One region of the Bradyrhizobium sp. GW821-FHT13H05 genome, then DNA from elsewhere that is predicted to be linked to it. Evidence: riboswitches for the same ligand, from Rfam matches in the RefSeq annotation. Region 1 holds a riboswitch; the other holds the start of a gene.
The links. Region 1 has a riboswitch for glycine ahead of AC1RR3_RS11960 (D-amino acid dehydrogenase). Riboswitches for the same ligand answer to the same signal wherever they lie in the genome.
Positions count from the first base shown of each region.

Region 2: another riboswitch for glycine. It lies ahead of gcvT (glycine cleavage system aminomethyltransferase GcvT); the one in region 1 lies ahead of AC1RR3_RS11960 (D-amino acid dehydrogenase).

Region 1 covers NZ_JBXAPO010000003.1:642,669-646,075, forward strand. Annotated here, with positions in the region: gene AC1RR3_RS11955 (ABC transporter permease) at 1-316, opposite strand, end outside; gene AC1RR3_RS11960 (D-amino acid dehydrogenase) at 499-1,812, opposite strand; glycine riboswitch at 1,881-1,984, opposite strand; glycine riboswitch at 1,988-2,092, opposite strand; gene AC1RR3_RS11965 (M20/M25/M40 family metallo-hydrolase) at 2,272-3,402, opposite strand.
Region 2 covers NZ_JBXAPO010000003.1:468,689-472,095, forward strand. Annotated here, with positions in the region: gene gcvH (glycine cleavage system protein GcvH) at 10-378, opposite strand; gene gcvT (glycine cleavage system aminomethyltransferase GcvT) at 389-1,537, opposite strand; glycine riboswitch at 1,682-1,770, opposite strand; gene alaS (alanine--tRNA ligase) at 2,082-3,407, shown strand, end outside.

The sequences.
Region 1 (3,407 bases):
TGGTCGAGAGCGCAATCGAGATCGACGGCTCGACGCGCTGGCTGATCATCTTGATGACCGGCAGGTTGGAGATCAGCGACGTCCCGAGGTCGCCGTGCAAGAGCTTGTTCACCCAGGTGATGAACTGCACGATCAGGGGCTCGTTGAGGCCGAGCGAGTCGCGGATGCGCTCGAGCCGCTCAGGCGTTGCGTTGTCGCCGGCGAGGATCGCGGCGGGATCGCCCGGCGTCAGCCGCAGCAGCAGGAACACGAACAGCGCGACGACGCCCATCACGGGTACCGCGGCCAGAACGCGGCGAATGAGATAACCTAGCATGCACCTATCTCCGGCTGCGGAACTTGCGGGGCGCCAAGGCGCCCGTGGATTCGTTCGTGTCTATCATGCGCGCCTGTCATTCGGGCTGGGAAAGCCGGCCGGATATGCCGACCTTTCGGGGCAAATTGTGTGCCAAGGGCAGGGCGGTCACAAGGGGCCGCCCCGCATCGGTTTGCGACCACTCAAGATGCACGGCGTAGCTCGCGCTCAACCGCAAGTTCAACCTGATGTGAGGGCACGGCGGGCGGCGCGTTGAGGCCGCGCCAGCCGTCGATGGTCCCGGCGATCATCTGCGCTGTGGCCGCCGACAGGGTCCAACCGAGATGACCGTGGCCGGTGTTGAAGAATACGCCGGGCATCCGGCCTGCGCGCACCACCGGCATCATGTTCGGCATCATCGGCCGCAGTCCGGCCCATGGGATGACGCGCGAGGTTTCGACAGCGGGGAAGTTGCTGCGCACCCAATCGACCAGCGGCTGCACGCGGTCGGCACGGATGTCGCGGTTGAAGTCGTTGAACTCGGCGGTGCCGGCAACACGAAAACGATCTGCGCCGAGCCTGCTGGTGACGATCTTGGCGGCTTCGTCGAGCAGGCTCACGGTCGGCGTTGCGTCGCGGCTCGCTGCCGTGTCGAGCTGCACGGTGATCGAATAGCCCTTGACGGGATAGACGTTGACGCGCTCGTCGAGCAGGGCCGCGAAGTGGCGGCTCGCCACACCGGCGCAGACCACGACGCCGTCCACCTTCAGCGTGCCGCGTGCGGAGGCGACCGCGTCGCTTGCGGAGAGATCGTCCCAGGCGACGACGAAGCCTGTGCCGGCGCGCGCGATCGAGTCGATGTTGGCCTCGTGAATGAAGGTCGCGCCGCGACGCTTGCAGGCCTCGGCGAGCCCGCGGGTGAATTTGTGGATATCGCCGGTCGCATCCGACGGCGTGTAGAAGCCGCCATAGTAGTCCTTGCGCAGCGTCGGCTCGATGGTGCGGATTTCCTCCGATGTCACCGGGCGGCGATCGAGGCCGCCTTCCTGCAACAGCGCATTGACGCTCAGGCCGGATTCAAAGCCCTTCTTGTCGTGATAGATGTGGAGAATGCCGCGGCGTTCGAGATCGAACTCGATGCCTTCGCGCGCCGCGATCTCGAACAGATATTTGCGGGCTTCGATTGCGAGCCGCGTGGTCTGAACCGTGTTGGCGCGGTAGTTGCCGATATTGGCGACGAACTCGCTCATCCACGAATATTTGTGCCAGTTCGGCCGCGGGTTCATCAGCAGCGGCGCGTCGCGCCGGAACATCCAGCGCAGCCCTTTCAGGATCGTGGCAGTGCTGTTCCACACTTCGGCATTGCTGGCGGAGAGCTGTCCGCCATTGGCGAACGAGGTCTCCATCGCGGCGTAGCGGTGCTTGTCGAGCACCGTCACCGTGTAACCGCGTTCGAGCAGGGCATAGGCTGTCGTCACGCCGGTGATACCGGCGCCGATGATGGCGATATGAGTCATGGCAGGTTCGGGGCTCCCGTGAGTTAGAGTCGGCTAACCGCCGGCCACAAGGCCGTTAGCGGCGCCCCATCTGTCACGGTTACCTGAGAGCTTGATCCGTTGCGGACCTTGCAACGGACTATCCCCTTCGGTGGACGTCACGACGTTCAAGCCGTGCCGTCTCTCTCCAGATCGTCCTGACGATACAGTCCTTTTGCCTGAGAGTTTCCGGGGCGGTTGCTCCGTCGGCGCCGCAACAAAAGCTGAAAACCTTCGTTGCGATCTCTCCCGCATCGTCGCGTGGACGGGCGAGCAGTACGATACGCCTCATTTTTAGACAAGGCTAAATTTCGCCCGTGACTGCCAACGCATTGTGCAGTGCAGCGTTCGTCATTCCGGGGGCGATGCGAAGCATCGAACCCGGAATCTCGAGATTCCAGGTCTGGTCCTTCGGACCATCCCGGAATGACGGCTGCGCCGTTACGTCAGTGTCGCCAGCAATCCCGCCATCAGCCGGCCGCGCTCGACCAGGCTATCCACCTCGATGAACTCCTCGAGCGTATGGCCATTGCCGCCGCGCACGCCGAGGCCATCGAGCGTCGGGATGCCCATCGCGCCCGTAAAGTTGCCGTCGGAGCCGCCGCCGGAGCTCGCGTGCGGCAGCTTCGCGCCAAGCTGTTCGGCGATGCCGCGCGCTTTTTCATAGAGCGCCATCGTGCCGGCATCCGGCTCCCACACCGGACGCGTCACCCCGCGCGTGACCTTGAAGGTGACGTCATTGGCCGTGCCTGACAGTGCCAGCATTCTTTCGACGCCGCGGTCGAGATCGGCCTGACGCTTGGCCATGGAGAGCGCTTCGCCTGTCGCGGTGGTGGCAACGCAATTGACCCATTGGCCGCCGTGCACGACGCCGACCGAGAAGGTGCAATCCTCCGTGGTCATCGCGTCGATCGCGAGAATTTGCCGCGCCATCTCGCGGATCGCCGAGCGTCCCGCCGACAGCGTCGCACCGGCATGGCTCGGGCGTCCCGTCGCTTCGAGATTGAAACGCGCGATGGCGTAACGTCCCGTGGTGACACCGTTGTCGGCGCGGCCGGGCTCCGGCACCAGCACATATTTGTTGCGGGCGGCTTCCGCCTCGATGATGTCGCGCGTCGAGGGAGTGCCGACTTCCTCGTCCGGTGTGAACAGCACGGTGATCGGCAGCGGCGTGATGAACGAGGCGCGCGCCAGCTGCCGGATCGCTTCCAGCGAGAGATAGTTGCCGCCCTTCATATCGTAGATGCCGGGGCCGTAGCACTTGTTGCCCTCGCGCCGCCATCTCAGCTTCTCGATGGTGCCGACCGGGTGGACGGTATCCATGTGCCCGGCGATCAGGATCCCTGGTTCGCCCTGCTTCGGATGCGGAAAGCGCGCGCGGATGACGCCGCCAAAGCCCTGCCGGCCGGCGATGCGCTCGATCGTCGCACCCATGATTGCCATGTCGCGCGCCGCGATATCGAGCATGCGGTTCACCGCGCTGGCGTCCCAGGTCGGGCTTTCACATTCCACCCACGTGCGCAGGCCCTCGAGCATGGCCTCGGAATCGAAGGGGAGATTGGCTGGATTCATCTTAA
Region 2 (3,407 bases), 170 kb from region 1:
CTCATATCTTCACGCCGTATGGGCCTTGTACGCGGCTTCATCCATGAGGCCGCCGAGCTCGCCCTTGTCGGCAATCTTGATCTTGAAGAACCAGGCCTTGCCTTGCGCGTCCGAATTGACCAGCGCGGGCTCGCTCGCGAGCTCGGCGTTGGTCTCGAGCACTTCGCCGGTGACAGGCGCGTAGACGTCGGAAGCGGCCTTCACCGATTCCACGACGGCTGCGGCTTCCGCCTTCTTCAGCGCGCGGCCGACCTTGGGCAGCTCGACGAACACGACGTCGCCGAGCTGGGACTGCGCATAGTCGGTGATCCCGACGGTGGCGACATCGCCGTCGATGGCGAGCCATTCATGGTCGGAGGTGTACAGCGTCGTGGTCATTGTCTTGTCCTCAGCGTTTGTAGGTGTTCTTCACGAAGGGCATGGCGGCGACGGTGAGCGGCAGGCGTTGCCCGCGCACCTCGGCGAAGATTTGTGTGCCGAGCGCGCTCGCTGCGGTGGGCACATAGCCCATCGCAACCGGTGCATTCAGGCTCGGGCCAAAACCGCCCGACGTGACCTTTCCGATCGGCTCGCCCGCGCTCGCGTCCGCAAACAGCAGCGCGCCCTCGCGCACCGGCGCGCGGCCCTGGGCGAGCAGGCCGACGCGGCGTCGGGACGCGCCGTGATCGAAATGAGCGAGGATCTTTTCGGCGCCGGGGAAACCGCCGGCGCGGGCGCCGCCGCTGCGGCGGCTCTTCTGCACCGACCATTCCAGCGCGGCCTCGACCGGCGTGGTCTCGGTGTCGATGTCGTGGCCGTAAAGGCAGAGCCCGGCTTCCAGCCGCAGGCTGTCGCGAGCACCAAGGCCGATCGGCATCACGTCGGGATTGTCCAGCAGCGTCCTGGCGAGGCGCTCGGCGTCGGCGGCGGGCACCGAAATCTCAAAACCGTCTTCGCCGGTGTAGCCGGAGCGCGAGACGAAACAGGCGAGACCGGCAACTTTGTGCGGGCCGGCGTCCATGAACTTCATGGCTGATACCTCTGCACATAATTTCGCCAGCGCCGATTCCGCCTTCGGGCCCTGCAATGCGATCAGCGCGCGGTCGGCAAGCTGCTCGATGATGCAGTCGCCGGAGAGATTCGCGCGCAGATGCGCCTCGTCTTCTGCCTTGCAGGCGGCGTTGACGACCAGGAACAGGTGATCGCCGAAGTTGGCCACCATGAGATCGTCGAGAATTCCGCCATCTTCATTGGTGAACTGGGCGTAGCGCTGCCGGCCCGGTGCAATCGCGACGATGTCCTGCGGCACCAGCCGCTCGAGCGCGCGGGCGGCGTCCTCGACCTTGCCCGACTTCGGCCTGAGCGCGATCTGGCCCATATGGGAGACGTCGAACAGGCCGGCGGAGGAGCGGGTATGAAGGTGTTCCTTCAGCACGCCTGCGGGGTACTGCACGGGCATGTCATAGCCCGCGAACGGCACCATCTTGCCGCCGAGGGAGACGTGAAACCCGTGAAGGGGCGTTTTTTTCAGGGAATCTTGGTCGTCGCGCACTGGCATTACGGGGCCCTCGGCGGTTCCCCGGGGACGATTCCCCGGAAGCAACCAGTCGAAGCCCCATCTGTCGCTGTGCCTGAGAGTATTATCCCGTCGGCGGACGCAGTCCGGACCTAAGCCCGCCGGCGCCTCTTTCCAGATGTCGTCAAAGCCACGCGGTCCTTTTGCCTGAGAGTTTCCGGGGCGGTTGCTCCTTCGGCGCCGGCACCAATGCCGGTCTCTCCCGACGTGGCCGTACGATACAGATGGGTACAGACCACAGGCCGGCCAAGCCTGTCAACGCGGCGCGAGCGCCTTTCAACGGGATTGCGCTGATACGGCAACCCACTGATCACGTTGCACAGTTTCTGGACAGCGAAGCTGGCCTTGTCTAAAAGCGCTTTGGCCCGCAGATATCAGCCCAAATCACCGGTTTGGATGGCAGTAAAGCGGGTCCTAAAGCGCGATGAGAGTCATCGCGCTTTAGCTCTTTGTTTGAGCATGATCTTTCCGGAAAACCGCTTCACACTTTTCCGGATCATGCTCTGGCACACCCGATTGGATGAACATGAGCGGCGTCAACGAGATCAGGTCGACCTTTCTGAACTTCTTTGCCGAGAACGGCCACGAGATCGTGTCGTCCTCGCCATTGGTGCCGCGCAACGATCCGACGTTGATGTTCACCAATGCCGGCATGGTGCAGTTCAAGAACGTCTTCACCGGCGTCGAGAAGCGGCCCTATCAGCGCGCCACCACGTCGCAGAAATGCGTGCGCGCCGGCGGCAAGCACAACGACCTCGACAACGTCGGCTACACCGCGCGCCATCTCACCTTCTTCGAGATGCTCGGCAACTTCTCGTTCGGCGACTATTTCAAGGAGCGCGCGATCGAGCTGGCCTGGACGCTGATCACCCGGGATTTCGGGCTCAAGAAGGACAAGCTGCTCGTCACCGTCTACCACACCGACGACGAGGCGGCCTCTCTGTGGAAGAAGATCGCCGGCTTCTCCGACGACCGCATCATCCGCATTCCGACCTCCGATAATTTCTGGGCGATGGGCGACACCGGCCCGTGCGGCCCGTGCTCGGAGATTTTCATCGATCGCGGCGACCATATCTGGGGTGGCCCGCCGGGCTCGCCGGAGGAGGATGGCGACCGCTTCCTCGAATTCTGGAATCTCGTGTTCATGCAATACGAGCAGGTGACGAAGGAGGAGCGCGTGGATCTGCCGCGTCCCTCGATCGACACCGGCATGGGCCTGGAGCGCATGGCCTGCATCATGCAGGGCGTCGACAGCGTGTTCGAGACCGATCTGTTCCGTCATCTGATCGACGCGACGTCGTCGGCGCTCGGCAGCGGGCCGAACGAGCAGACGGTGGCCTCGTTCCGCGTCATCGCCGACCACTTACGTTCCTCCGCCTTCCTGGTCGCCGACGGTGTGCTGCCCTCGAACGAGGGCCGCGGCTATGTGCTGCGCCGGATCATGCGCCGCGCGATGCGCCATGCGCAGCTGCTCGGTGCGAAAGAGCCGCTGATGCATCGCCTGGTCTGGGCGCTGGTCCGTGAGATGGGCCAGGCCTATCCCGACCTGATGCGCGCGGAGAATCTGATCGAGGAGACGCTGCGGCTGGAAGAAACCCGCTTCCGCAAGACGCTGGTGCGCGGCCTGGCCATCCTCGACGAGAAGAGCGCGTCCTTGAAGAAGGGCGACATGTTCGACGGCGACGTCGCCTTCACGCTGTACGACACCTATGGCTTCCCGCTCGACCTGACGCAGGACGCGCTGAAGTCGCGCGGCATCGGCGTTGACCAGGCCTCGTTTACCGACGCGATGGAGCGACAGAAGGCCAAGGCGCGCGAGTCCTGGAAGGGGTCTGGCGAGGCCGCCTCCGAG